Regions from separate parts of the Mesorhizobium sp. BR1-1-2 genome, predicted to be linked through region 4. Evidence: predicted binding sites of a transcription regulator. Region 4 holds the regulator's gene; each other region holds the start of a gene.

Region 1 (7,153 bases), on a different contig from region 4:
CAGAGGATCCGGTATGGATAGGCGCTGGCGATGTAGCCAAGCTCCGTCGCCCACATCGCCGACACCTCGTCCAGGGTGATGACGTCGGGATTGGTCCGGCCGATCAGTGACAGCACTTTCTTCGGCGTCGGGTTATCGTAGCGCAGATTCATCTGCAGCAGGCTGTAGACTGCCTGGTCGGTGGATTTGGCGACCGCCTGAACCGGCCATGGCCGGGGCAAGGCGGTCGAAGCGGTGGCAAGGGCTGCCACGGCAAAAACCAGGGCCGCGGCCGCTTGCAGGCGAAACGATGTCGCCAGCAGCGGCAGCGCGCAAAGCGCCATCAGCACGGCGAGGTGGATGCGGAAATGCGAAAATGAATCGAACGCCGGGTGCAAGGCGCCGAAGAACCCGGCCACCAGCGCGACCGAGAGCGTCATCATCACGATGAATACCAGTGAAGCCGCCATGTCTCGACTGCGTTTCATCGGATCAGATCTGCATGAGTTGCCAGCGATTGTCTTCGATCGGTTATCGGCAAAAATGCGGCTCAATCAAGATAGCGAATTGCTGGCAAGATAGCGAATCGCCGGCCAGACGGCGAATGGCTCTGGCAGCGCGCAGATCGGCTACTGGAAGGCCGTTTCCGAAAAACTTCTGAGCTTGCGCGAATGCAGCCGCTCCATCGGCATTTCCGAAAGCTTTTCCATCGCCCTGATGCCGATGGTCAGGTGCTGCGCCACCTGCCGCTTGTAGAACTCGGTCGCCATGCCGGGCAGCTTCAGCTCGCCATGCAGCGGCTTGTCGGAGACACATAAGAGCGTGCCGTAAGGCACGCGGAAGCGAAAGCCATTGGCCGCGATCGTTGCCGATTCCATATCAAGTGCGATCGCCCTCGACTGCGAAAGCCGCTGCACCGGTCCGCGCTGGTCGCGCAGTTCCCAGTTGCGGTTGTCGATGGTGGCGACAGTGCCGGTGCGCATGATGCGCTTGAGATCGTACCCCGATAGGCCGGTGACTTCGGCCACCGCTTCCTGCAATGCCACCTGGATTTCGGCCAGCGGCGGGATCGGCACCCAGACCGGCAGGTCGTCGTCCAGCACGTGATCCTCGCGCACATAGGCATGCGCCAGCACATAGTCCCCCAGCGCCTGCGTATTGCGCAGGCCCGCGCAGTGGCCGAGCATCACCCAGGCATGCGGCCTCAGCACCGCGATGTGGTCGGTGATCGTCTTGGCGTTGGAGGGGCCGACGCCGATATTGACCATGGTGATGCCGCCATGGTTCGGCTTCTTCAGGTGGTAGGCCGGCATCTGTGGCAGGCGCTGCGGCGCCACCCCTTCGCTCGGCGCGCTCTGCCCGGCTTTGGTGACCACGTTGCCCGGCTCGATGAATTCGGCATATCCGCCGCCGCCATTCTCCATCAGGTCGCGGGCGCGCGCCACGAACTCGTCGATATAGAACTGGTAATTGGTGAACAGCACGAAATTCTGGAAATGCTGCGGCGTGGTCGCGGTATAGTGCGACAGCCGGTGGAGGGAATAATCGATCCGCTGCGCGGTGAACGGCGCCAGCGGCCTTGGTTCGCCGAACGCCACTTCGAACGTGCCGTTGGCGATCTGGTCGTCTGTACCGTCGAGATCCGGCACGTCGAACAGGTCTCGGATCGGCCGCTGGATACGCTCGGCCGCCGTTCCGTCGACATGTGTGCCTTCGAGAAAGGCGAAATGCAGCGGGATGGGCGTTGTCGATTCCGAAACCGTGACCGCGACCCCGTGGTTGCGCATGATCAGACGCAATTGCTCGACCAGATAGCGTTCGAACAGGCTCGGCTGGGTGATGGTGGTGGAAAAATGCCCCGGCGTCGGCATGTGGCCATAGGCCTGGCGTGAATCGATCTGGGTGAACGAGTTCGTCGTGACGCCGATCTCCGGGTAGAAGGCGCGGTAGCGCTTGCTGCTGTCCCCGCCGGCGGCAAGCGCCGCGAAGGAGTCGCGCAGGAACTTGGTGTTGCGGTCGTAGAGGGCTTGCAGCGCCGCGACCGCCTTCTCGGCGGTGTCGAAGCTTTGCCGGCCAAAAGGCTCGGGCATGACCACAGATTCGATGGCCTGGGGATAGATTCGCTTTTCCATGGCCCAATATAGAGATTTGGAAAGGCGGTTGGGAGGGGTGTCCCGATCGAAGGCGCAATTTATCCGCGCTGCAGGCTGACCAGCAGTACGAAACCGACGCCGGATTTCTTTAGTGCCGGCGCGTCGATCGTGGAACCCGCATCGGCACGCATCATCGGCACGGCCAGGACCGGTGCGGCAAGGAACGCCAGGATGAGCGCCGCCCGCGGCAGAAGCCGAACGGTTTTGAAGAGGTTGGCGGCGATGCGGTTCATGGTCTTGGCTTTTCTTTCGAGGTCTTGGTTTGGTCAGGTCTTTGGTTTCTGTCTTTAGGGGCGAAGGCTGGTCGGGCAGGCGAGGCGGCAGGTTCTGGAACTGGCCTCGTCCCAGGAACGGGCCGAACGGCCCGCTTCGGCGACGAGGATGGCGAAGAACATTCCAAACAGGCTCACCAGCAGGCAGACGATGGTGAAGCGGCGGGCGAGCATTGGTCGTGTCTCCTTCAACACGCAGGAGAATGCCCGGGCACGACTGAACCGGCTCTGATGCCGGCGTTCATCTGCCGTTCAAATTGGTTGATGGGTTTTGAGGCGGCGCTGGCCATAAGGAGCATGGCCGCCGGCACAGCATGCCAGGATCATGGAACGAAAACGGGGCCTGCGGGCCCCGTTTTCATGTCGCAAGGATGGGGTCGATCAGAGCTTGTGCCAGGTCTGGCTCTTGCAGATCAGCCCGCCGAGCACGCAGCCGCTCATTTTCAGCGAGGTGCCCGACAGTGTCGCCTTGCCGGAGTAGGTTTTGTCGTTTGCCGGGTCGGTTATGCTGCCGGTGTATTTGTTGTCGCCGGACGCCTTGAGCGAACCGATGGTCTTGCCGGCATATTTGCCAGACTTCAGCGTGATGGAAAATGAACCCGAGCCCCCGATGGCCGCGGTATCGCCGGCCTGCGTCTTCCAGTTTCCCTCGATCGGATCGGCCCAGGCCACACCGGTCAGGATCAAAGTGGCCGCCAGGGCCAGGCTTGCTTTTCGAAACATCTTTGCTCCCTTGGATACCCGGCAGAAGGCTCCACCTCACCGGTCTGCCGCTTACGCAAACGTAAGCTAATCCAGCTTCCAGCAAAACAAAAGCGGTGCCGCTGCGGAAGCCCCGGCGATTTCAGAACCGCCAAAAGAAGCAATGTCGGCAGGGAACTGAGTGCATACGTAACCTCGTGTTTGTTTCGCGTGGTTAGCGGAGTGTTGATTCCGGTCACGGAAATTTTCGTCAAATTTGGCGCAATGGGGCTGAATCGCTGGCTTTGTATCCTTAACGAATTTCCATGTTTACCTATTGTTTTAGCTTTGTTTTCCTCAAATTAAGCACGCCATTTAACGACGGATTCAAGCCTGCGCGGCATTCTCGAAAGCATCGAACGAGCGGCCCGGACAGACAAACGGAGGCAGCTCTCGGGAGCCAGACAGGGCCGGAACAGGGGATTGAAAAATGGCACGTTTTGAAATGCTTGAAGCAGGCTTCGGCGCCATGGGGGCAACCGCCCAAGCCGACATTCTTTTCGAACTGGGGATGATGTATGCGACCGGCCGCGATTGCGAGACCGACGTCGTGGCCGCCCACAAATGGTTCAACATCGCCGCGATCAAGGGTTCGGCCCGCGCCGCGGAATTGCGCTCGGAACTGTCGGCTGCGATGTCGAAGGTCGAGATCGCCAAGGCGCTGCGCGAGGCCCGCGAATGGATGACGATGCACTGAATATAAGGCAGGGCGGCCTTCCGGTCCGCCGGACAAGGACAAGGCCGCGGTAAGACGGCCACGCGACAAAACCAAGAACGCGGTACGCCCGACAGGGCCAGCGGCGCGGCGGCCATGATCCGGTTTTCGGAAAAGAGCAGGGCCAGCAGGAAGACAGGGAAGGCGAGTTGGGTTCGAGTGCGGGGGGCACTTGAGAAACAGCTCGACAGGTAAAGCCGCGACCGGCCGGAACAAGGCCGGCGCGGCTTTTGCCTTTTTGCTCCAGCGATGCTTCGCAGGCCCAATCGAGCGCCGCCAATGCGCCTAGACAGGCCACACGAAGGATGAAATTGTCCGGCCTCTCTGGAAGAAGCGTGGCCGGGGCGGCCGCGCGTGAGTGGAGGAGTCATACCACAATGAAAAAATTGAGTATTTTGAACGCGGCCATTTTCGGCCTGATGATGAGCACGCCGGTCGCCTTTGCCGACGACATCACCTTTTCGGTGGTCGGTCCGATGACCGGACAGCTCGCCACCATCGGCGATCAGTTCAAGCAGGGCGCGCAGGCTGCCGCCGACGCGATCAATGCCGCCGGCGGTGTCGACGGTCGCCAGATCAAGCTCGATATCGAGGATGACCAGTGCGACCCGAAGCAGGCGGTTTCGGTCGCCAACCGTATCGTCGCCAACGGCGTCAAGTTCATCGACGGCCACGCTTGCTCGGGATCGAGCATTCCGGCTTCCGCCGTCTATGCCGAAGCCGGTGCCTTGATGATGAGCCCGGCCTCCTCGAACCCGGTGCTGACCGACGCCGCGGCGAAGGCCGGCTGGCCGACGATCATGCGCCTCTATACGCGTGACGACGCGCAGGGCGCCTTCATCGGTCCGTGGATCGCCAAGAAATATGCCGGCAAGAACGTCGTCATCCTGCATGACAAGAGTGCGTACGGTCAGGGTGTTGCCGATGCGGTCAAGGCTACGATGAATGCCGGCGGCCTGAAGGAAGTGGACTATGAAGGCATCAATGCCGGCGAGAAGGACTATTCGGCGCTTGTCACCAAGCTCAAGGACCTCAAAGCCGACGTTGTCTATTTCGGCGGTTACCACCCCGAGGCTGGCCTGATCCTGCGCCAGTCGGCGGAACAGGGCATCAAGTTCCAGCTGATCATGCCGGATTCGATAGCCTCGCCGGAGTTCTGGCAGGTCGCCGGCCCGGCCGGCGAAGGCACCATGTTCGTCTTCCCGTCGGATCCTCAGGCAAAGCCGGAAGCCAAGGCAGCCGTCGAGAAGATCAAAGCCGGCGGCTTCGTGCCGGAAGGCTTCACGCTGTTCTCTTACGCCACGATCCAGGCCTTTGCGGAAGGCATCAAGCGTGCCGGCAGCGATGATCCGGCCAAAGTCGCCGAGGCGCTGAAGAACGGGCAGCCGATCAGCACGGTTGTCGGCAATGTCACCTTCGACGAGAAGGGCGACCTCAAGAACGCCAGCTACGACATCAACCAGTGGCACGACGGCAAGTACGCGCCGATCCAGCCGTAATCGCGGCCTACATGGATGAAATGGCCGGGTTCGTCCCGGCCATTTTCATGTTTGCCTTGGACATATAACGGAGGTCGCGCCCCTTCTGTCCTGCCAAACATCGCGATTTGTCGTGCGGCAGCGAGGCTGTCAGCCTTGCATATCCTCGAACCGCACCAGCACGGTGCCGTCGGTAACCTGCGCGCCTTCGGTGGCGATCTCGGCGATCATGCCATCATGCGGCGCGGCGATGGTATGCTCCATCTTCATCGCCTCGAGAATAAGCAACGGTTGCCCCTTCATCACCGTATCGCCCTTTGTCGCCCGCACCAGCTTGACCAGTCCCGGCATCGGCGCGCGCAAGCTGCCTGACGCCGCCGCCATATCATCGCTTCTGGCCAACGGGTCCGGTACCGCGAAGGTATAGCCGATCGCGCCTTCGAATATCGTGATGTGGCCTGGCCAGCGGGCAAGGCGAGGAACGGCGCGAAGGTCATGCGAATTGGCGCTGTCATAGGGTGCATGGAGCGACACCTGGGAACGCCGGTCTGGCCCTACCGAAACCTTTGCCAGAATATCCTCATCGCCAAACCTCAGCCGGATCCGTCGCGCCATGCCATGGAAATGCGTGTAGCCGGCAAGCGACGACCATGGATCGTCCGATGGCGCCAGCACTCCCGCCCCGGAGGCCGCAATGGCCGCGGCCGCGACCGTTTCGCCGCTCGGCGGCGCAATCTCGGTCAGCGCCTGCTGATGCCGGCCTATCAGGCCGGTATCGACATCGCCCGCCGAAAAGTCCGGATCGGTCACCAGTGCGGCGAGGAAGGCGGTATTGACGATCGAACCGGCGACCTCGGTTCGCGTAAGCGCCACGCCGAGTGCCTCCAGCGCAGCCGGCCTGTCCCTGCCATGCACCACCAGCTTGGCGATCATCGGATCATAATAGGGAGAAATGGCGTCGCCGGCCCGCACGCCGGTTTCGACACGCATGGCCGCCCCTTGGGGGACCATGTCGGGAAATTTCAGATGATGCAGCGTGCCGGTCGCAGGCAGAAACTCCCTTGCGGCATCCTCGGCATAGAGGCGCGCCTCGAAGGCGTGACCGGCAAGCTTTATCTCGCCTTGCGTTTTCGGCAGCTTCTCGCCGGATGCGACGCGCAACTGCCACTCCACCAGATCGGTGCCGGTGACCATCTCGGTGACCGGGTGCTCGACCTGCAGCCTCGTGTTCATCTCCATGAACCAGAAGCGGTCAGGCTTCAGGCCTTGCGAGGCATCGACGATGAATTCGATGGTGCCGGCGCCGCAGTAGCTGATCGCCTTGGCGGCCTTCACCGCCGCCTCGGTCATCGCCTTGCGGAACGCTTCCGTCATGCCAGGGGCGGGGGCTTCCTCGATAACCTTCTGATGGCGTCGCTGCGCCGAGCAGTCGCGTTCGAACAGATGGACGGCATTGCCGAAATTGTCGCCGAAAACCTGCACCTCGATGTGGCGCGGCTTGTCGATATATTTTTCCACCAGCACACGGTCGTCTCCAAAAGCGGATTTCGCCTCGCGTCGCGCGCTGGACAGCGCTTCGGAGAACTCATCGGGGTGCTCGACCCGGCGCATGCCCTTGCCGCCGCCGCCGGCGCGCGCCTTGATCAGCACGGGGTAGCCGATTTCGCGTGCCTTGGAGGCCAGGATCACGATCTCCTGCGCCTCGCCATGGTAGCCCGGCACGACGGGCACGCCGGCCTTTTCCATCAGACGCTTGGCGGCATCCTTCAGCCCCATGGCGCGGATAGAGGCCGCCGACGGGCCGATGAAGGTCAG
Region 2 (7,153 bases), on a different contig from region 4:
CGTCGGCGATCGACTTGCCCTTGAACAGCACGTCGAGCGTTTCGCGGTTGTAGCGCTTGCCGTGGCAGACGTCGCAGGTGACGTAGACGTCGGGCAGGAAGTGCATCTCGATCTTGATGACGCCGTCGCCCTGGCAGGCCTCGCAGCGGCCGCCCTTGACGTTGAAGGAGAAGCGGCCCGGCTGGTAACCGCGCGCCTTGGCCTCGGGCAGGCCCGCGAACCAGTCGCGGATCGGCGTGAAGGCGCCGGTATAGGTGGCGGGGTTGGAGCGCGGGGTCCGTCCAATCGGCGACTGGTCGATGTCGATGACTTTGTCGAGGAATTCCAGGCCCTCGATGCGGTCATGCTCGGCCGGATGCTCGCGCGAGCCCATGATGCGGCGCGAGGCCGCCTTGAACAGCGTCTCGATCAGGAAGGTCGACTTGCCGCCCCCCGATACGCCGGTAACGGCGGTGAAGGTGCCGAGCGGAATCTCGGCGGTGACGTTCTTCAGATTGTTGCCGCGCGCGCCGACGACTTTCAGGCGGCGGTTCTTCTTCGCCTCGCGGCGAACCGCTGGTGTCGTCACTTCGAGTTCGCCCGAAAGGTATTTGCCGGTGATCGAATTCGGGTTGGCCATCACCTGCTGCGGCGTGCCCTGGGCAATGATTTCACCGCCATGGATGCCGGCGGCCGGGCCGATGTCGACGACGTAGTCGGCATGCAGGATGGCGTCCTCGTCATGCTCGACCACGATGACCGTGTTGCCGATGTCGCGCAGGTGCTTCAGCGTGTCGAGCAGGCGCGCATTGTCGCGCTGGTGCAGGCCGATCGACGGTTCGTCCAGCACGTAGAGCACGCCGGTGAGGCCGGAGCCGATCTGCGATGCCAGCCGGATGCGCTGGCTCTCGCCGCCCGACAGCGTGCCGGAATTGCGCGACAGGGTGAGATAATCGAGGCCGACGTCGTTGAGGAAGCGCAGCCGCTCGCGGATCTCCTTGAGCACGCGCACGGCGATCTCGTTCTGCTTGTCGTTGAGCTGCGCCGGCAGATCGGTGAACCACTGGTCGGCCTTGCGGATCGACTGTTCGGTCACTTCGCCGATGTGCTTGCCGGCGATCTTCACCGCCAGCGCTTCCGGCTTCAGCCTGTAGCCACGACAGGCCGGGCAGGGGGTGGCCGACATGAAGCGCTCGATCTCCTCGCGCATCCAGGCGGATTCGGTCTCTTTCCAGCGCCGCTCGAGGTTGGGGATGACGCCCTCGAAGGTCTTGGTCGTTTTGTAGGAGCGCAGGCCGTCATCATACTGGAAGGTGATCTCGCGCTCGCCTGTGCCGCGCAGGATGGCTTCCTGGGCCTCCCTGGTCAGATCCTTGAACTTGTCGCCGAGCTTGAAGCCGTAAGCCTTGCCGAGCGCCTCCAGCGTCTGCACGTAGTAGGGCGAAGTCGATTTCGCCCATGGGCTGACGGCGCCATCGCGCAGCGAGACGTTCTCGTCGGGGACGACCAGATTGGGATCGATGGCGCGCTGGCTGCCCAGCCCGTCGCAGGTCGGGCAGGCGCCGAACGGGTTGTTGAAGGAGAACAGCCTGGGCTCGATCTCGGGAATGGTGAAACCGGAGACCGGGCAGGCGAATTTTTCCGAGAACAGGATGCGCTCATGCGTCTCGTTCTTCGACTTGTTGACCGAATCCTCGCCGGTCTGACTGGCATCGAGCGGCTTGTCGGCGAACTCCGCCACCGCCAGCCCCTCGGCGAGCTTCAGCGCGGTCTCCATGGAATCGGCAAGGCGCGTTGCGAGGTCGCCGCGCACGACGATGCGGTCCACGACCACGTCGATGTCGTGCTTGTATTTCTTGTCGAGTGGCGGCACGTCCGCGATCTCGTAGAAGACGCCGTCGACCTTGACGCGCTGAAATCCTTTTTTCTGCAGCTCGAGCAATTCCTTGCGGTACTCGCCTTTGCGGCCGCGCACGATCGGCGCCAGGATGAACAGGCGCGTGCCTTCCTCGACCGCCAGCACGCGATCGACCATCTGCGACACCGTCTGGCTCTCGATCGGCAGCCCCGTGGCCGGCGAATAGGGTACGCCGACACGCGCGAACAGAAGCCGCATGTAGTCGTATATCTCGGTGACGGTGCCGACCGTCGAGCGCGGGTTTTTCGAGGTGGTCTTCTGCTCGATGGAGATGGCCGGCGAAAGGCCGTCGATCTGGTCGACGTCCGGCTTCTGCATCATTTCGAGGAATTGCCGCGCATAGGCCGACAGGCTCTCGACATAGCGGCGCTGGCCTTCGGCGTAGATGGTGTCGAAGGCGAGCGACGACTTGCCCGAGCCCGACAGGCCTGTCATGACGATCAGGCTGTCACGCGGCAGGTCGAGATCGATATTCTTCAGATTGTGTTCGCGCGCCCCGCGAATGGAAAGATATTTATGGTCGGCCATCGCCGGTCGCCGCCTCAGATCTGGAATTTGTGGGATCGGCGGGTTTTCCCCGGCCATCCCCTATGTAGGTATTTTTGCCGCCGCGTCGAGAGACGCCACAATTCTCGACCAAGTCGTTTAACCGTCTTTCGCGCGAACGGGCAAGCGGAAAGAACAAAGACCGAACACGCTCCTGACAAAAGCAATGGACCAGGCGGGCCTTGTCGATTGATGGATGTGTCGGTCGATCACATTTTTCCCGTTCGGCCATCGGGCGGTTGACGTCCCCGGCCGAGGGGAGCAGACTCCATACGTCAATGAAGCCGGCTGTCTTTCGATGGCCTCGCTGCCCAAAGGCGGCCTGCGAGACGCCGCGGGCTTTGCGATCAGTGCTTCTGACGACGATTGTCGCAACGGACACAGGAGTGGAGCATGACGCCACCGGACAGTCCCTTGAGGCTCCAGCAGTGATTGGAGCCGCGGCAGGCATAAATGCCGGGGGAGGCGCGAGCGCCTTCCGACGTGACCCTGCCGGATGCACCAAAATCAGAGACTACTGGTCGGATCGTCGGCTGAACGCCGCGTAGCATCCGAAATCGAAAGCCGGTAAAACATTCCCGGCGAAAGATTGGATTATAGATCCAGAAAAGCCCCGTCCGTTTGCTAAAGCACGGCGGGGCTGCTCTTTTGGGGGAACGCGCAGGTACTGACGGCCCGCGACATGTCAGCTACCGCGGCGGTTTGATCCCGCCGGCGCCGATGTCGACCGTGATGCTGCCGGAAATCCTGACATCGGTATCGCCGATCTTGAACTGGCCGTTGCCGTTGGCTGGGAAGGCGTCATCGGGCTCGGGCTGCGGGGCCGGCTTGGCGATGCGGTAATCGCCGGCCACCCCGGGCAGGCTGCCTTTCGGGCTTTCGCCGGCAAAGGCGCCGCCGGCCAGCATGAGCGCCCCGGCGAAAATGGCGACGGCAAGACGCCGAGGTCGGAATGAGCGGCTGTCGATCATCGGCCCGTTATAGCGCCGCCACGCCGTAGGGGCCAGACCGGCGGTCACCAAATCGCCGGATGGCGGGGCCGTCGCGGCTCAATTCATCGTGCTCGTGCCGGTCACGCCGCCTTTTTGCGGGTGTCGTAGACATGATCGACGAGACCCCATGCCTTCGCTTCCTCGGCGGTCATGAAATAGTCCCGGTCGAGCGTCCGCTCGACCTCTTCATAGGTGCGGCCGCAATGGCGCGCATAAAGCTCGGTCATCTGCCGCTTGGTACGCAGAATGCCTTCGGCGTGACGCTGGATGTCCGATGCCTGACCCTGGAAGCCGCCCAGTGGCTGGTGCAGGACGAGGCTGGCGTTGGGCAGCGCGATGCGCCGTCCGGGCGTGCCAGCCATCAGCAGGAACGAAGCCATCGAGGCGGCAAAGCCCATGCACACCGTCGACACCGGACAGCTGACATATTGCATGGTGTCGTAGATGGCGAAGCCGCTGGTCACCACGCCCCCAGGCGAGTTGATGTAGAGCGAGATCTCCTTGTCGGGATTATCGGATTCCAGCGACAGAAGCTGGGCGCAGACCAGCGCCGACATGCCGTCGTTGATCTCGCCGTTGATGAAGACGATGCGCTCGCGCAGCAGCCGCGAGAAAATGTCGAAGGCGCGCTCGCCGCGGCTCGATTGCTCGATCACCATCGGCACCAGATTGGCAAAACCGGTCATCGTCTCTCTCCGTTTTTCATTGTGTCGGCCAGTCAAGCGGCGCGCTGCAGAAGGCAAAATGAATTGGCTGCGGGGCGGCGGCCGGAGCCACGCGCAGCGAATGAAAGCCGGCAGCCGGCGCCTGCCATGGTCACCATGGGCCCGGCGGCGGATGTCGCCGCACGGGCAAAGCCTTCATGGATAATATGCAGATGCGTGCCGCCCGAAACGGTGCGGGCGAGCGTGAAGGTGACGATGCTGTCGAGCGGGTTCCGTTTCTCGTCCGGCCGCGGCTGTTCCCGCCAGGTATAGCGAAGCCTTTTTCCGGGCTCGGCATCGAGGATCTCGCATTCGATCGGCGCTTCGGGGCCGGCAAAGGCGAAATTGCTGCCGATCTCAGGATTGATGTCGTTGGGCATCATCCAGGCCGCAAGCAATTCGGGCACGGTCAGCGCCCGCCATACCTTTTCCGGCGGCTCGGGAAGATCGCACTCGAACTCGATCGCGTCGGGGGCGGTCCGCGCATGGCTTTCGTCGGTCACTGGTGCGTGCGTCATTGGTCCATGTCCTTGAGAACCGTCTTCAGTCTTTCGATGCGTTCGGGCCAGAACGTCCGGTAGCGTTCGATCCAGCCGAGCAGCGGATCGAGCCCTTTCGGATCGGCGCGGTAATAGGCGTTGCGGCCCGCCCGCCGCTCGACCACCAGCCCTGCGCCGCGCAGCACGGCCAGGTGCTGCGACACAGCCGGCTGCGACACCGTCATGCCGGTGCGCAGTTGCGACACCGTCATCTCGCTGGTGGCGAGGCGTTCATAGACGGCGCGTCGGGTGGGGTCAGCCAGCGCCCGGAAAATTTCCGCTTCGATCATGGCAAAAGCATAAGTCGATACTTATCGGTTTGGCAAGCGGTCTTTTGCGGCCCATATGAAAGGGAGCGGGCTGCTGCGGCATTGCTGCCAATCCTTGACAATGAGCGGCGATGCATGTAGGAACGAAAAGAGAACAAAAACCTTGTGGGAAAAGGCAGCCACAGCAGGCAAGGGGTGTGCGCAACCTGTAAGGTGCTGCGACAAAAATTTGTTTCGGACGAGCGCGGAGAAGTATCATGGCGGGTAGCGTCAACAAGGTCATTCTGGTCGGCAATCTCGGAGCGGACCCGGAGATCCGCCGCCTGAATTCGGGCGAGCCGGTCGTCAACATCCGCATCGCAACGTCGGAAAGCTGGCGCGACAAGAATTCCGGCGAGCGCAAGGAAAAGACCGAGTGGCATAATGTCGTCATCTTCAATGAAGGCATCGCCAAGGTTGCCGAGCAGTATCTGAAGAAGGGCATGAAGGTGTATGTCGAAGGCCAGTTGCAGACCCGCAAATGGCAGGACCAGACCGGTGCCGACAAATACACGACGGAAGTCGTGCTGCAGAGATTCCGCGGCGAGCTGCAGATGCTTGACGCGCGCGGCCAGGGAGAGGGCGGTCAGGTCGGCGGCTATTCCGGCGGCAGCAGCCGCGGTTCCGACTTCGGCCAGTCCGGCCCGAACGAAGGTTTTAGCCGCGGCGGCGGCGGTCCCAAGGGCGGTGGCGGCGGCGGTTCTTCGCGCGAGCTGGACGACGAGATCCCGTTCTGAGAGACAGATAAATCATAGCATAGACCGGCACGCGGCGAGCGCGCCGGCCGATGGATTCCAGCGAGAGACACATTCAGTGAAAGCACGGGTAAAGTGGGTCGAGGAGCGCACCTTCGTCGGCGAATCCGGCACGGGTCACAAGGCCGTGCTGGGGACCGCGTTTGGCCCTGAAGGGAGAACGCCGGGGCCGAGCCCGATGGAACTGGTGCTGATCGGCACCGGCGGCTGCTCGGCCTATGATGTCGTCCATATCCTCGAAAAAGGGCGCGAGGCGGTCGAGGATTGCGTGGTCGAGCTCGATTCCGACCGGGCCGAAACCGACCCGAAGGTGTTCACCCGCATCCACATGCATTTCATCGTCAAAGGCAGGGCGTTGTCGCACGACAAGGTGAAGCGGGCGATCGATCTCTCGATCGAAAAATACTGTTCGGCCTCGGCCATGATGGCCAAGACGGCGACGATTACCCACGACTTTGAAGTCATCGATACGACCGCAAAATAAGCGGCCTACGAGGCCATCAGTGCCTTGATGCCGTCGGCCACGAACTGCACGGCAAGGGCGGCCAGGATGACGCCGAGCAGGCGGGTCAGGATCGAACGGCCGGTCTGGCCGAGGATGCGGTCTATGCGCTCCGACAGCACGAACACCAGATAGGTGATGGCGAGGCAGACGAAGATGATGCCGACCAGTGCCGCCTGGGCGCCAAAACCCTGAAACGAGCCGGAGAGCAGCACAGTCGCCGAAATCGCGCCGGGGCCGGCGATCAGCGGGATCGCCAGCGGGAAGGCGGCGATGTTGTGGATCATGTCCTTGGTGATGGCGACGTCGCCGATCTTCTCCTTGCGGTCCTGCCGGCGCTCGAACACCATTTCGAAAGCAATGAAGAACAAGAGGAAGCCGCCGGCGACGCGGAAGGCCGGCAGCGTGATGCCGAACACCGACAGGATCGAAGCGCCGGCAACCGCGAACAGCGCCATCACCAGGAAGCCGATGACCGAGGCGCGGACCGAGACCTGCTGGCGCTCCTCGCGGTTCATGCCGCGTGTTATCGCCAGAAACAGCGGCGCCAGCCCCGGCGGGTCGATGGTCACCAGAATGGTGACGAAGGCGTTGAACAGGCTGTCGAAACTCGGCATTTCTCACCCTCCCGCCGGGCCGAGCCCGCAGCATTGCATTGGTAGAGCAAAGCTCAGTCGGTGGGAACTGCAGGACAACGAATGACTGGAAGTTCAACCTTTTAGTACTGGCGGGCAGCGCCCCCCTCTGTCCTGCCGGACATCTCCCCCACAAGGGGGGGGAGATCGGCTGTAATCGCCGCTTTCGCCTATCTCAAACGTTGCAGGAAGGGTGCCGTCGCTTAAGCTGCCAATCTCCCTCTCGTGGGGGAGATGGCCGGCAGGCCAGAGGGGGGCGCGAAGATCGCTACGGC
Region 3 (7,153 bases), on a different contig from region 4:
ATGGTGCCGAGCGCGACATCGCTCGGATGCTGCCACAGGAAGATCGCGACCTGGCGCAGCCGCTTGGGGAAATGGACCGTGCCCGACGACAGCACCGCGCGCAGCTCCTCATAAGTCTGCGGCTTGATATGGCCGAGCGCGGCCAGCGAGCGCCCGCGCTTGCGGGTCGTCGCCTCGTCGGCACTGGACCGTCCGGATGTTTTGCGCGCCCCACTCATGATTTCAGGCTAGCGCGATACGATCGTTTTACAATATGAAAATTGGAAATCCTGTTCGAAGGTTATAGGCGTTCTGCAGCGAAGAAGTTCGATCTGTTCAACCATAGCGCTCTACGGCGCCCCCCTCTGTCCTGCCGGACATCTCCCCCACAGGCGGGAGATTGGAAGCGTCGACCGCGACGCCTTTCATGCAACGCCGGCAATTGGCGAAAGCCGGCGTGACATCCGATCTCCCCCTCGAGGGGGAGATGTCCGGCAGGACAGAGGGGGCGTCACAGAACTCGACAGTGGGTGCTGGGCAAACAAACTATCGGGAGGAATCATCAGCATGGTCTATGCGACATCGGACGGATCGGCGGGCAAGCGTTTGCGCGTCGGCATGGTGGGAGGCGGGCAGGGCGCCTTCATCGGCGCGGTGCATCGCCTCGCCATGCGGCTTGACGACCAGATCGCGTTGGTGGCCGGGGCGCTATCGTCCGACCCCGGGAACGCCGCCGCCTCGGCCGCCGAGATCGGCATCGCGCCGGAGCGCAGCTATGCCGATTACCGCATGATGGCAAAGGCGGAGGCGGCGCGCCCGGACGGCATCGAGGCCGTCGTTATCGTCACGCCCAACCACCTGCACGCGCCGGTCGCGACAGCCTTTCTCGAAGCCGGCATCGATGTGATCTGCGACAAGCCGCTGTCGACGACGCTGGGCGAGGCGCAAGCCCTGGTGGCGCTGGCGCGGGAGAAAAATCGCCGCTTCGTCGTCACCCTCAACAACACCGGCTACGCCATGGTGCGCCAGGCGCGCGAGATGGTGGCGGCGGGTGAGCTCGGCCGCATCGTCTCCGTGCACGGCGCCTATATCCAGGACTGGCTGACCAGGCCGATCGATGCCGACGGCCAGAAGCAGGCGGAATGGCGTACCGACCCGGCGCGTGCCGGACAATCGGCGGTGCTGGCCGATATCGGCGTGCATGCCTTCAATCTGGCGAGTTTCATCAGCGGCCACGAGGCCGAGACGGTGTCAGCCGACCTGTTCACCGCCGTGCCGGGACGGCGGCTCGACGACAACGCGCATGTGCTGGTGCGCTGGGCGGGCGGCGCACGCGGCACGATCCTGGCCAGCCAGACGTCGCCCGGCCACTATAATGATCTCTCCGTGCGCATCTATGGCGACAAGGCCGGGCTCGAATGGTCGGGCACGCGGCCCGAGGAACTGCGTTTCTCCAGATATGGCGAGGAAACCCGCACGCTCGTGCGCGGCGGCCATGGCTCGACGCAGGAAAGCCGGCGCGTGTCACGCATGCCGGCGGCGCATCCCGAAGGCTATATCGAGGCCTTTGCCAATTTCTACCGCGACGCCGCCGACATCATCCGCGCGCATCGTTCGGGCGCTGCCGTCGATGCGGCCCGGGCGGCGCAGGTGCCCGATGTGGTCGACGGCGCGCGCGGCGTGAAGTTCGTCGCCGCGGCCGTGGAGTCGAACGCGGCTGATGGGGCGTGGACGATGGCGAGGTTCGGGTGAGGGCGTGCCATCGAATGTGAAGCACGCCATCGCGGCCACGTCGACGGTGCCGCGCTGTTGACGGCGATCAAGAGTTGGCTGTCCATTCGGGACCACGCTGAGTTCCGCCATTTTTCAGTTCGTTGCGAGGCTGGTTTCGAGGGCAGCAGCCGGTTGACTGCTTCCAAATCGTTGCCGCGGACCTTGCGCGAGGTGATTGCGACGCTATGTCAGGTACATCCGCGTTGCTTCTCGCGCGCGCGTTCGGCAATCTCATCGCTTCTTCGGCGTTGAAGGCTTGGTCCCGATGGAACTCGGTCTCGTTGGATACTATAGCGACTTCGTGGTGTATCCGCTGGCGATCGTCGTGCTCGCCGTCGCCGGACTGCTCGAGGCCGGAGAAGAAAATGCGCCGGGCTGGCTGGCCACGGTCATCGCTTGTCTCTGCTTGTGGACGCTGATCGAATACGTCATGCACCGGTTCGTCCTTCACCACATTCCCTGGATCAGGGATCTGCACGACCGCCATCACGTCGAGGAGCGCAGTCCGGTGGGCACGCCCACCTGGCTCAGCCTCGGCGTGCATGCGCTTGTCGCGTTCTTCCCCATATGGATGGCTTCGGATTTCGCGGTCGCCAGCGCGGCGAGCTGCGGGCTGATGCTGGGCTACCTTTGGTACATCAGCATCCACCACATGATCCATCACTGGCATCCCAGGCATCCGAGCTATCTCTACACGCTGAAGCGCCGCCACGCGCTGCATCATCATGTCGACGAAAACGTCAATTACGGCGTGACGTCGCTGTTCTGGGATCGGGTCTTCGGCACGATGCGCCTCTGAAGCAAAGAGGTGTGCCATTCGGGCAGCGCAGGTCTGACGGACGAGACAGCCATTCCCGTTCACAATTCCTTCTGCGCCAATTCCCTGAACTCGTCGGGCACGGAACGGGCCGCCTCCAGCGCCACGGTGCCGTAGCCGACGGCCTGTTTGCCGAAGCGCTCGCGGATCTTGTCGATGGCGCGGTCGGCGCCGAAGCGTGCGAGGCCCTTCCTGGTGCCGGGGCGGCGCTTTTCGTCGGCGAGGCCGAGCGGCAGTTCGAGCTGCAATTCGGCACTTTCCTCCAGATGCGAGACGGAGATCGCCAGCAGCGAAATCGTCCTGTCATGCGGATGATCGGCAAGCACGCCCCGCACCAGGTCTGTCGCGATCTCGGCCAGCATCACCGTCGCCGAAATCGGCTGGTCTGATGTGGTCGAGCGGGTGACGGCGCTGAGGTCGGCGAAGCGCACGCGCACCGTCACCGTGCGGCCGGGGCGCGCCTTGGCGCGCAACCGGCTGGCGACGCGGTCGGCCAGATGCAGCAGGACGGGGATGTAGACGCTTTCCAGCGCCGGCTTGCGGCCAAGCGCCGACTGGGCCCCGGCCGAATGGGCGCGGCGATGTGTTTCCAATCTGCGCGGGTCGCGGTTCCACGACAAGGCGGCGAGCTTTTCGCCGGCGGCGGGGCCGAGCAGCCGCGCCAGCGCGCCGCTGTGCGTCCTGGCCAGTTCGCCGATGGTCTCGACGCCGATCTCGGCCAGCCGCGCCTTGGTCGCCGGGCCGACGCCCCACATCAGCGAGACCGGCAGGTCGTGCAGGAAGGCGATCTCGGTGCCGGGCTCGACCACCACCAGTCCGTCGGGCTTGGCCACCTGCGAGGCGATCTTGGCCAGGTGCTTGGTGCGTGCGACGCCGATCGAGATCGGCAGGCCGAGTTCGCTCCGCACGCGGCGGCGAATGGTCGAGGCGATCTCCCGCGGCTGTCCGAACAGATGCGTGCAACCGGCGACATCGGCGAAGGCCTCGTCGATGGAGATGCGCTCGACCAGCGGCGTGAAATCGTCGAGCACCTTCATCGCGGCGTCGCCGAGCCGCTGGTAGTCGCGGAAATTTCCGCCGACGAAGATCAGCTGCGGGCAGAGCTCGCGCGCCTTGCGGCCCGGCATGCCGCCGCGCACGCCGAAAGCGCGGGCCTCGTAGGAGGCGGCGAGCACGACGCCGCCGCCGACCGCGATCGGCTTGCCGCGCAGCGACGGGTCGAGAAGCTGCTCGACCGAGGCATAGAAAGCGTCGAGATCGGCATGCAGGATGGTGGGCTCCATCCCCGGTTCCTCGCCACGTTGTAGAATATGGAACATAAAGAGAACAAACATTGCTCGCTGTCAAGCGAGGTCGCGATCTGCCGGAACATTGTCGCTCACAATCGCGTTGACGGGCCGAAGGGAGCTGCATGCGGAGGCTGGCATGGGCAACTTTGAAATGATCGATCTGGTTTGCGTCGTCAACGCCTGCTCGACCGACCGCGCCGCCGGGCGGCTGGTGTCGATGGCCAGGGCCGTGGAGGAATTGCGGGTGCTGACCGGCGATTTCGTCTCGGCCGACGAAACGGTTGCGAATGCGTTGAGTGAAGTCGCGCTGCAATGCGGCTGTGCCGTGCTGTTCGATGAGCAGGCGGGCGCCGACATATTGCGCACGCCCTAGCTCGTCGCCGGCGTGCTTGTTTTTGCGCTATTCCGAACACAGGGCCGTCACACGCTTTTCAACGCGCGTTGCCGATGCGTGTCGTTGTCCCGAGGCCGCCTTGGGCGGCATCCATTAACCGAGATGCTCCGCTCGCAGCGCCTGCTTCAGGCGCTCCAGCGCCGGCTCCCCGCCGGCAGCGAGCTTATCGGCGATCCTTGCCAGATGATCGTCGGCCTTGCGGTGCTTGCTGCCCCAGGCACCGAGCGTGGCCAGCACGGGCACAAGGTCGATGCCGGCCTCGGTCAGGCGATAGATCGCCTTCAACCCATGCGTGGGATCACCGCTGCGGGTGAGGATGCCTTCGTCCTGCAATGTCTGGAGGCGCTCGGCCAGCGTGCGCGAGGATATGCCCTCGTCGGATTGCAGGAATTCGCGAAAGTGTTTTTTTCCGGCGAAGACCAGATCTCGGATGATGAGCAGCGTCCAGCGGTCGCCGAGCAATTCGAGCGACAGGTTGATGGGGCAGCCGGACCGGTCCCGCGTCGACATGTGCATGGTTCCATTTTTAAATCGCTTTACTATTGACAGCATTTTCATCTCAGGTCAATAGTTCCAAATGTAAACCATCGGCAGCCGTGCCGGCCGAGCGGGTAAAACGAGCCGCTCGGCCCTTTGACCAGGGAGAACCATAATGAAAAAGCTGATCCTGCAGATGCAGATGTCGGTCGACGGTTTTGTCGGCGCCGACGCGGATCATCGCTGGCAGCTCTGGGAATGGGGCGACGACAGCGCCTGGGACGAGGAGCTGAAACGGGATTTCAACGCCGTCTTCGCCGGCATCGATACCATCCTGCTTAGCCGCAAGATGGCCGAGGAAGGCTACCTCACTCATTGGGGCAATGCGGCCAAGAAATTTCCCAGGGACGCATTCTATGCTTTTGCCCAGCGCATCGTCGAGGCGAAGAAGGTGGTGCCGAGCGACAGGCTCAAGGCCTCGCGATGGGAGCGCACGACAGTGGTCAGCGGCGACCTGCCACGGGAGGTCGGCGCGCTCAAGGCGGGCGAGGGCGGCGACATCGCGGTATTCGGCGGCGCCGGCTTCGCCTCGGCGCTGATCGCGACCGGGCTGGTCGACGAGTTCCAGCTGTTCATCAACCCGGCGGTGCTGGGCGCCGGACGCCGCATCTTCGACCAAGGCGGGTTCCGGACATTGCGGCTGCTCGGCTCGAAATCCTATGCCTGCGGCATGGTGGTGAGCCGATACGCGCCAGCGGGGTGACAGGGTGGCGTAAGCCCTGCCCCAAAACCGTTTCGGCGGAATCCCATGGCCGCGTCTGTTCGTCTTCAAGTGCGACAGTCGCGGTGCGACGAAAGAGCATGCGATGGGACGGTTCTTGGCTATTTCAACGCGTCCGCCGCCGCCAGGATGACATCGGCGACTTCTCGCGGCCTGGAGAGCATCGGGACGTGGCTGGTCGATAGCTCGGTCACCTCGGCGCCGATCGCCTTGGCCATGGCGGCCTCGGCTGCCGGTGGGATCATGCCGTCGTTCTTGGCGACTATGTACCAGCTCGGCTTGGTTTCGTAGGCGGCGGCCTCAAGCCTTTCATCGAAGATCCCCGAGAAGGCCGGTCCCTGGGTGGCGGTGATCACGCTGATTTCGCCCGGCGGCAGGTCTTGCGCGAAGTGTAGGGCGACGCCCTCGGGGCTTAGCCGGAGATAACCGGCGCTGTCGGCTTGCAGCGAACCGGCCCATGGCGCCGGCTGGCCCTTGCCAAGATCGTTGATGGAGACGCCCTTCGGCGGCGCGAAGGCGGCGACGTAGACCAGCGCCTTGACCTTGTCGTTCACGCCCGCCTGGCTGATGACGACACCGCCCCAGGAATGGCCAACCAGGATGACCGGTCCCGACTGGGCATCGATAACACGTCTGGTCGCGTCGACGTCGGCGGCAAGCGAGCTCAACGGGTTTTGCACCGCCACCACATTGAGCCCCTTGGCTTCCAGCAATGGAATGACCTTGCTCCAGCTCGAGCCGTCGGCGAAGGCGCCATGGACCAGCACGGCCGTTTTCTTCGGGGCATTGGCGGTCAATGCAGGTACCGCCGCAGCCATTACAGCCGTGGCTCCCAGAACCAGGAAATCCGATACCGACATAGAAAGTCTCCCATTTGCGCCGACAGCGCCCTTGCGAGGAGCAAGCCGTACGGCTTCGTTTCACAAGATCGATTACGGCAAAGCCCCGGGTAATCTCCGGAAGCGGCTGCTACCTGGCGAGGAAGTCGGCGATGAGCTTGACCGTGGCATCCGGGTTTTCTTCCATGATCCAATGGCCCGAGGCGGGCACGATGGCTCCGGTCACATCGGCGGCGACGAACCGCAGAATATCTGCCTGCGTGGTGCCCGCCGATTTTTCGGCGCCGACGGCCAGAACCGGCATGGGCAGTTTGCCGCCGGCGGAAAGCATCGCCTGGTTGTCGGCGGCGTCCTGATCGAATGCCTTGAACTGTTCGAAAGCGTCATGCATGGCATGCGGCCTGGCATAAAGCTTGGCGTAGTGGGCGCGCGTCGCCTCGTCGATCTTTCGGGGATCGGCGGAAAGCTCGTTGTAGAAGCGATCGAGATAGATGCGCTCGCGGCCCTTCACCAGCCGCTCCATGTCGGGGCCACGGAAGTTGAAGTGCCACAAGAGCGGGGTTTGCTTGATCTTGTCCCAGTCGCCGATTCCCGGCAGGGGCGCGTCGATGACAACCCATCTGGTGACACGCTTCGGATATTGCGCGGCCAACGCGTAGCCGACCATGTTGCCGATGTCGTGCGTCACCAGATCGACCTGGTCGATTTTCAGCGCATCCATCACGCCGGCGATATCGACCGCCTGGTTCTTCTTGGCGTAGCCGGTGTCTGGATGTGCGGACAGTCCCATGCCGCGCAGGTCCG
Region 4 (7,153 bases):
TCGCGGCTTCAGCCGAGGCCGCCGTCCAGTCGCCTGAAACCGCCTCGAGGGCGTCGTGAGCGCCACGCAGGACCTTGCGCGCATCGTCATTGAGCAGCAGGGCTGCCTTCTCGTCCATCGGCAACGGCCGCGCGGCGAACAGGAAGGCGGCGCCGTCGACGAGTTCGACCAGCGTCTTGGCGCGCTCCTTCAGCCCCGGCAACGCTGCCAGCAACTGCGCCCTGTTCCTGTCGTCGAGGCGTGCGGCCATCGCCGGACCGCCCTCGAGATAGGGCAGGGTGGCGATGAAGATGTCGAACAGCTCGGTATCGCCCATGCGGCGCATATGGACGCCGTTCAGCGCCTCGAGCTTGGCGAAATCGAAGCGGGCGGCGCCCTTGTTCACGTCGCCGATATCGAACCAGGCGATCATGTCCTGGATCGACATGATCTCGTCGTCGCCGTGGCTCCAGCCGAGCCGAGCCAGATAGTTCAGCAGCGCTTCGGGCAGGTAGCCCATGGCGCGGTAGGCCTCCACGCCCAGCGCGCCGTGCCGCTTCGACAGCTTGGCGCCGTCGGCGCCGTGGATCAGCGGTATGTGCGACATTGAAGGCACATCCCAGCCCATGGCGTTGTAGATCACGGTCTGGCGAGCGGCATTGGTGAGGTGGTCGTCGCCGCGGATGATGTGGGTGACGCCCATGTCGTGGTCGTCGACGACGACGGCATGCATGTAGGTCGGATTGCCGTCCGAGCGCAGGATGATGAAGTCGTCCAGATCCTTGTTGGGAAAGCGCACGTCGCCCTGGACACGGTCATGCACCACCGTCTCGCCCTTGGTCGGCGCCTTGATGCGGATCGCGCCCTTGACGCCGGGAGGCGCCTGCGAAGGGTCGCGGTCACGCCAGCTTCCGTCATAGCGCGGTGGCAGGCCCTTGGCCCGCGCCGCCTCGCGCATTGCCTCAAGCTCAGCGGGGGTCTCGTAGCTGTAGTAAGCCTTGCCCATGCGCACCAGCTCCTCGGCCACCTCGCGATGGCGCGGCGCGCGCTCGAACTGCGACACCGCCCCGCCATCCCAGGAGAGGCCGAGCCAGGTCAGCCCATCGAGAATGGCGGCCGTTGCCGCATCGGTGGAGCGCTCGCGGTCGGTGTCCTCGATGCGCAGCAGCATCGTACCGCCGGTGTGCCTGGCATAGAGCCAGTTGAACAGCGCCGTACGCGCGCCGCCAATGTGTAGGTAGCCGGTGGGCGAGGGGGCAAAACGGGTGACAACCTTGTCGGACATACAACTCTCGGGAAACGTCTGGAGCGGGGTGCGGATCACGCGCACTTTCGCGCGCCGCGCGTTCATGTAGCATAGGGTGTCGAGGGCGCAAGGGGCAGACCCGATGGCTGGAGCGGGCCGGGCCGCGGAGGAAGGCGACGACGTCGTTGCTGGCGTCAGCGAACGCTCGCTTTTTGCCATGCCCGCGCCGGTCTCATTGCCGCTGGCGCCGCCGCCCTTGCAGCAGCCGGGCAAGTCGCTGCCGCCGGATGTTTCCGCGCCGCCTGGCGTCCCTGCTGTCCGCGCGGCCTCGCGCCTGCGCCGGGAGTTCGGTCGTGCTTCATGGCCTCGCCTGCGCAACGGAGTGGCCAGAGCCGCCGAGCTCGAACTCGATCGGGGCGTAGCCTTCCTGCTGATACCGGTGTTCCTGGCATGCGGATCGGTGGCCTATTTTTCGCTGGCGGCGGAGCCGGGCTTTGCCAAGCCTCTCGCGATCGCGATCCTGATGGCGCTGTGCGCGCTCGTTTCGCGCTCATGGTCGAAAACCCATCTGTGCTTCATGGCGGCGCTGTTGTGCGCACTCGGCATGCTCGCCGGCAAAGTCGAGACCTGGCGGGCGGGAACGCGGATGCTGGGCTCGGAAATCTCCACGCAAATCACCGGCCGCGTCGTTTCAGTCGACCAGATGGAGACCGGTCGCATCCGGCTGACCATCGACGTGACATCGACCGCACGGCCGAAACTACGCTACGCGCCGGAGCGCGTCCGCCTTTCGGCGCGCAAGGTGCCGGCTGAGGTGACGGCCGGCTCGCTCGTGACCGGCTATGCCAAGCTGTTGCCGCCGACCGGGCCGGTGCGGCCGGACAGCTACGACTTTTCCTTCGACAGCTACTTCGCCGGCATCGGTGCCAGCGGGTTCTTTCTCGGCAATCCCAAGATCGTCTCGGCCGATGATAGGCCGCTGTGGGCCGCCCTTTCAGCCGCCATCGAGAGTGCTCGTGAAAGCATTGCCGACCATATCAGGGACAGCATCGGCGGCGCCGAGGGCGAGATCGCCGCGGCGCTGATCGTGGGCGTGCGCGCCGGGATTCCCGACGAAATCAACGAAGCGATGCGACGCACCGGCATCTACCACATCATCTCCATTTCCGGGCTGCACATGGCGCTGGTCGCCGGCACCGTCATGGGGCTGCTGCGTGGTGGCTTCGCGCTGTTCCCGAACTTTTCCTCCCGCCGGCCGGTCAAGAAATACGCGGCCGCGGCGGCACTTTTCTCGATCGCCGCCTATCTCGTCATTTCGGGCGTCGTCGTTGCCGCCGAACGCAGCTTCATCATGCTGGCGGTGATGCTGATCGCCGTCCTGTTCGATCGGGCGGCACTCACCATGCGCAATCTGGCTATTTCGGCGATCGCCGTCATCGTGGTGTCGCCGCACGAGGTGGTAGGGCCGAGCTTCCAAATGTCGTTCGCCGCCACCGCGGCCCTGGTCGGCGCCTATGCCGGCTGGTCGGATCGCAAAGCCGACAAAGCGCGGACCCCGCCGCAACGGACCTTGCCTGGCCTCCTGACGCGAAAATTGCTGCTGGCGACAGGTAGGCTGGCGATGACCTCGATCATCGCGGGAAGCGCCACGGCGCTTTTCGCCATCTGGCATTTCCAGCGCGTTTCACCACTCAGCCTGTTCGCCAATCTTGCAGTCATGCCGATCGTTTCCGTCGTGATGTTCCTTGCGGTTGCCAGCGCGCTGCTGATGCCGTTCGGGTTCGATGGACCATCGCTTTATCTGATGGGCAAGGGACTGACCGTGATGATCACCATATCGGGATGGATCTCGCAACGCTCGCCGGTCGACGCGGTCGGGTTGATTTCGCAGCAATCCGTCCTTCTGGTGGCGATCGCCCTGGTCATCGCGACGATGGCCACGACATGGCTGCGGCTGGCGGCACTTCCCTTCGCGCTCGCCGGCCTGTTGACCGTCTCGGACACGCGCACGCCGGACGTGCTGATTTCGGAGGATGCCCGCCTGGTGGCGCTGCCGATCGGCGGCGGCGAGCTCGCGATCAACCGGGCGCGTCCGAACGAATTCACCGTCGACAACTGGAAACGCGCGCTGAAATCCGAAACCATCGTCGCGCCGGAACTGTTCGACAGCGGAGACCGACAGTTCGACGTCTTCGATCCCGCGCAACTTCCGGCGGGAGCGCCTTTCTATTGCTTCACCGGCCTGTGCATGGCCCGGCATCCCTCCGGGGCGATCATCGCGCAGGTGGAGGATCGCAAGGATGCCTGGAGGGCCTGCGCCTATGCGGATCTGATCGTCATCGACGACCCGGGGGGCTACGACCCCTGCCACAATCCGCTGGTCCTCGTCATCACCAAGCGGCAGCTCGCTCGGAACGGAAGTGCCGCCGTCTTCTTCGACCAGCAATCGGCGACGGAACCGGCCCAGGTCAGCTTTGCCGTCGACAGGCCATATCGGCCCTGGCACGAACAGCGAAAATTCTCGCGCGAGGCACGGGGACTGCCGCCCTACCGCAAACCCGAAAAGCCCAACGCCGAACCCGCTCAGTAGCGCCTGATCAGTCCGACCAGCTTGCCTTGCACCTTGACCCTGTCCGGTCCGAAAATACGTGTTTCATAAGCCGGATTGGCGGCCTCGAGCGCAATCGAGGCGCCCTTGCGACGGAAGCGCTTCAGCGTCGCTTCCTCCTCGTCGACCAGGGCCACGACAATCTCGCCGGGACTTGCGGTGTCGGCGTTGCGAATGATGACCGTATCGCCGTCGAAGATGCCGGCCTCGATCATCGAATCGCCCTTGACCTCCAGCGCATAATGCTCGCCGCCCATGATCATGTCCGGCGGCACCGAGATGGAATGCGTCTGATGCTGGATAGCGTCGATCGGCACGCCGGCCGCGATACGGCCCATGACCGGGATCGAAACCGCTGAAACCGCGTCGTCGTCATTGCCGGCGGCGGGCAGGCGCGAGGGCGCCGCCGGCTTGATCTGCCTGTTAAGGCCGCCCTGTCCAAGGCTGCCCTGGATGACGCTCGGGGAGAACTTCTTTGCCGCGTTAAGACCCGGCGCGATCGAATCCGGCAGGCGCAGCACCTCCAGCGCGCGCGCCCGGTTCGGCAGGCGGCGAATGAAGCCGCGCTCCTCCAACGCCGTGATCAGCCGATGAATTCCCGACTTGGAGGCGAGGTCCAGCGCTTCCTTCATCTCGTCGAAGGACGGCGGAATGCCGCTTTCCTTCAGCCGTTCATGGATGAACATCAAGAGTTCATGTTGCTTGCGCGTGAGCATGGCGGCCCCCAAAGGCATTGCACGAAGGGTCTGGAATCAGAATCAGAAAACAAACCCAGAACAAACACTATCTGTTCCAGTTGTGTTCCGCAACCATTTAAAGTTTAATGAATTTGTTAAGGCGGCGGAAACGAAAGGCCCTCCTGCAGCCAGCATCCTGCCAGCGCCGTCCGTCGTCAATGCGCTCTCAGCCTCTTTGAAACTATTTTGGTTAATGGCCTGTGGCCCGGCCGATCTCCACTCTTGGTACAAGCCTGCAAACCGTGTGGCCGGCAGGTGCCGGCTGCCTTTTGGGGCGGATCAAAATCTCCGCAGCTCGTGAACGAAACGAAACCAAAATGCCAACTTCCTGCCGGAAAGCGGCCAGGCATCACCGAATGCGACGGGCTGCGTTCGTTCGCTCCTTGCTTCCGGTTCGCTTGACTAAACCGTATAACAATATACGGTTTTCGAAGAGGGACACCAATGACCACGCCGAAGCAGGCCGCGCGACGTGAACGGATAGAGGAGGCCGCCTATGCGGTGCTCCGGGAAACCGGCTACAGAAGCGCTTCCCTGCTTGCCATCGCCAAGCGGGCATCGGCCTCGAACGAAACCCTCTACAACTGGTACGGCAACAAGCAGGTCCTGTTTCGATCCTTGATCGAAGCGAATGCGGGAGAAGCAAGGAAGCTGCTGGAGGACGCCCTTCGCCAGGCGCGCGATCCGCTCGAAACCCTGAACTTGCTCGGGCCAGTCCTGCTGACCCTTGTGACGGGCGACAAGGCGGTGGCGCTCAATCGCGCCGCAGCCGGCGACGTCAACGATACAGGCACGCTTGGCCAGTCGATCGCGCAATTCGGCCGCAATACCATAATGCCGCTCGTTGGCGACCTGCTTCGAACCGCAAGTCGGGCCGGCCTGATCGCCTGTGACGATCCTGCCGAAGCCGCCGACATCTACGTCCGGCTTTTGATCGGCGATCTCCAGGTTCGCCGGATCGTCGGAGTGCTCGAGGAATTGCCTCGGCCGGAAATCGAGCAAAGATCGAACCGGGCGTTCACCCTGTTCTTGCGCCTCTATGCGGCCAGCCCTTGCCCCGGCGGCAAAACGGCCGGCCCCTTTCCGGGGCGCTCTTCTCACCGAGGAACATCGTGACCATGAGCAAAATTCCCGATCTCGCAGCGATCGAGGCAATGGACACCGCGGATCCGCTGCGTGCCATGCGTGACCGCTTCACCTTGCCTCAAGGGGTGATCTATCTCGACGGCAATTCGCTGGGCGCCGCTTCGCCCGCCGTGTTCGGGGAGCTGCAGCAGGCCGCCACGCAGGAGTGGGCGCAGGATCTGATCCGCGCCTGGAACACCGCCGGCTGGTTCGACATGCCGGTCGAACTCGGCGACCAGCTCGGGCGCCTGATCGGGGCCGCCGCCGGCCAGACGGTGGTCTGCGATACCACCTCGATCAACATCTACAAGGTGCTGCATGCGGCACTCGGGATGCGGCCGGACAGGTCGGTCATCGTCGCCGAGGGGGACAGCTTTCCGACCGATCTCTATATGGCCGAAGGCGTTGCCTCGACGCGGCCGGGCACGATGCTGCGGCTCGAGGGCGTCGATGCGCCGACCATAGAAGAACTGATCGACGAGCAGGTCGCGGTCATCCTGGTCAACCACGTCAACTACAAATCCGGGCAGCTGCGCGACATGGCCGCGCTTACGCGCAGGGCGCATGATGCCGGCGCGCTGATCGTCTGGGATCTCTGCCATACCGCCGGCGCCCTGCCGGTCGAGCTCGACCGTTCGAACGCAGATTTCGCCGTCGGCTGCACCTACAAATATCTCAATGGCGGCCCGGGTGCCCCGGCCTTCATCTACGCGGCCGAGCGCCACCATGGCGATGTCCGCCAGCCGCTCAGCGGCTGGTGGGGCCATGCGCGGCCTTTCGCCTTCGAACAGGGTTTTGCTGCCGGCACAGGCATCCGCCGGTTTCTCTGCGGCACGCAGCCTGTGCTGTCGATGCGCGCGCTCAAAGGGGCGCTCGATGTCTGGAACGACATCGACATGGCAGAGGTGCGCAGGAAGAGCATCGCCTTGACCGATCTGTTCATCCGGCTCGTCGAGGCAAAATGCGGCGTCTACGGCCTCGAACTCGAAAGCCCGCGCGACGGCAATGAGCGCGGCAGCCAGGTGTCGTTCCTCCACCCGCATGGCTATCAGGTGATGCGGGCCCTGATCGAGCGCGGCGTGATCGGCGATTTCCGCGCGCCATCCACGATTCGCTTCGGCTTCACGCCGCTTTATGTCGGCTATGTCGATGTCTGGCAGGCGGTCGAGGTGCTGGAAGACATTTTGCGCACGGACGCCTGGCAGGAGGCGCGTTTCGCCGTCAAGGCGGCGGTGACTTAAGAGCCTGTCGCTCAGAAAAGCGCAGCGGTTTCGAGATAACGACATGCACTCGGCAAAGCTACGTCAGAGCCGGGTGCGGACCTTCCACAGCTCCGGGAACAACTCGACCTCCAGCATCTTCTTCAGATAGGACGCGCCCGATGTGCCGCCGGTGCCGCGCTTCATGCCGATGATGCGCTCGACCGTGGTGACGTGGTTGAAGCGCCAGCGGCGGAAA

The links. The regulator LexA, encoded in region 4, represses DNA repair genes until DNA is damaged. The targets are predictions, from matches to a motif close to TGTTCNNNNTGTGTTCNG.
Region 1: LB551_RS15015 (sel1 repeat family protein) is a predicted target of LexA. The motif match lies at 3,424-3,441, and genes of this name have one in related genera.
Region 2: uvrA (excinuclease ABC subunit UvrA) is a predicted target of LexA. The motif match lies at 2,575-2,592, and genes of this name have one in related genera.
Region 3: dinB (DNA polymerase IV) is a predicted target of LexA. The motif match lies at 3,881-3,898, and genes of this name have one in related genera.

Annotation. Positions count from the first base shown of each region.
Region 1 is NZ_JAIUID010000005.1:521,865-529,017, forward strand. It holds gene LB551_RS14990 (endonuclease/exonuclease/phosphatase family protein) at 1-467, opposite strand, end outside; gene LB551_RS14995 (AMP nucleosidase) at 609-2,069, opposite strand; gene LB551_RS15000 (hypothetical protein) at 2,171-2,365, opposite strand; gene LB551_RS15005 (hypothetical protein) at 2,420-2,578, opposite strand; gene LB551_RS15010 (DUF2147 domain-containing protein) at 2,786-3,127, opposite strand; gene LB551_RS15015 (sel1 repeat family protein) at 3,576-3,842, shown strand; gene LB551_RS15020 (branched-chain amino acid ABC transporter substrate-binding protein) at 4,238-5,359, shown strand; gene LB551_RS15025 (acetyl/propionyl/methylcrotonyl-CoA carboxylase subunit alpha) at 5,489-7,153, opposite strand, start outside.
Region 2 is NZ_JAIUID010000023.1:33,425-40,577, forward strand. It holds gene uvrA (excinuclease ABC subunit UvrA) at 1-2,425, opposite strand, end outside; gene LB551_RS28470 (hypothetical protein) at 3,133-3,414, opposite strand; gene LB551_RS28475 (ATP-dependent Clp protease proteolytic subunit) at 3,516-4,121, opposite strand; gene LB551_RS28480 (SRPBCC family protein) at 4,154-4,657, opposite strand; gene LB551_RS28485 (ArsR/SmtB family transcription factor) at 4,654-4,968, opposite strand; gene LB551_RS28490 (single-stranded DNA-binding protein) at 5,205-5,723, shown strand; gene LB551_RS28495 (OsmC family protein) at 5,800-6,225, shown strand; gene LB551_RS28500 (MarC family protein) at 6,231-6,860, opposite strand.
Region 3 is NZ_JAIUID010000001.1:580,512-587,664, forward strand. It holds gene LB551_RS02835 (MurR/RpiR family transcriptional regulator) at 1-218, opposite strand, end outside; gene LB551_RS02840 (Gfo/Idh/MocA family protein) at 547-1,731, shown strand; gene LB551_RS02845 (sterol desaturase family protein) at 2,018-2,551, shown strand; gene dinB (DNA polymerase IV) at 2,611-3,852, opposite strand; gene LB551_RS02855 (hypothetical protein) at 3,995-4,231, shown strand; gene LB551_RS02860 (winged helix-turn-helix transcriptional regulator) at 4,346-4,762, opposite strand; gene LB551_RS02865 (dihydrofolate reductase family protein) at 4,905-5,492, shown strand; gene LB551_RS02870 (alpha/beta fold hydrolase) at 5,612-6,370, opposite strand; gene LB551_RS02875 (alpha/beta fold hydrolase) at 6,480-7,153, opposite strand, start outside.
Region 4 is NZ_JAIUID010000014.1:90,928-98,080, reverse strand. It holds gene gltX (glutamate--tRNA ligase) at 1-1,264, opposite strand, end outside; gene LB551_RS24480 (ComEC/Rec2 family competence protein) at 1,368-3,815, shown strand; gene lexA (transcriptional repressor LexA) at 3,809-4,549, opposite strand; gene LB551_RS24470 (TetR/AcrR family transcriptional regulator) at 5,015-5,686, shown strand; gene kynU (kynureninase) at 5,689-6,936, shown strand; gene kynA (tryptophan 2,3-dioxygenase) at 7,000-7,153, opposite strand, start outside.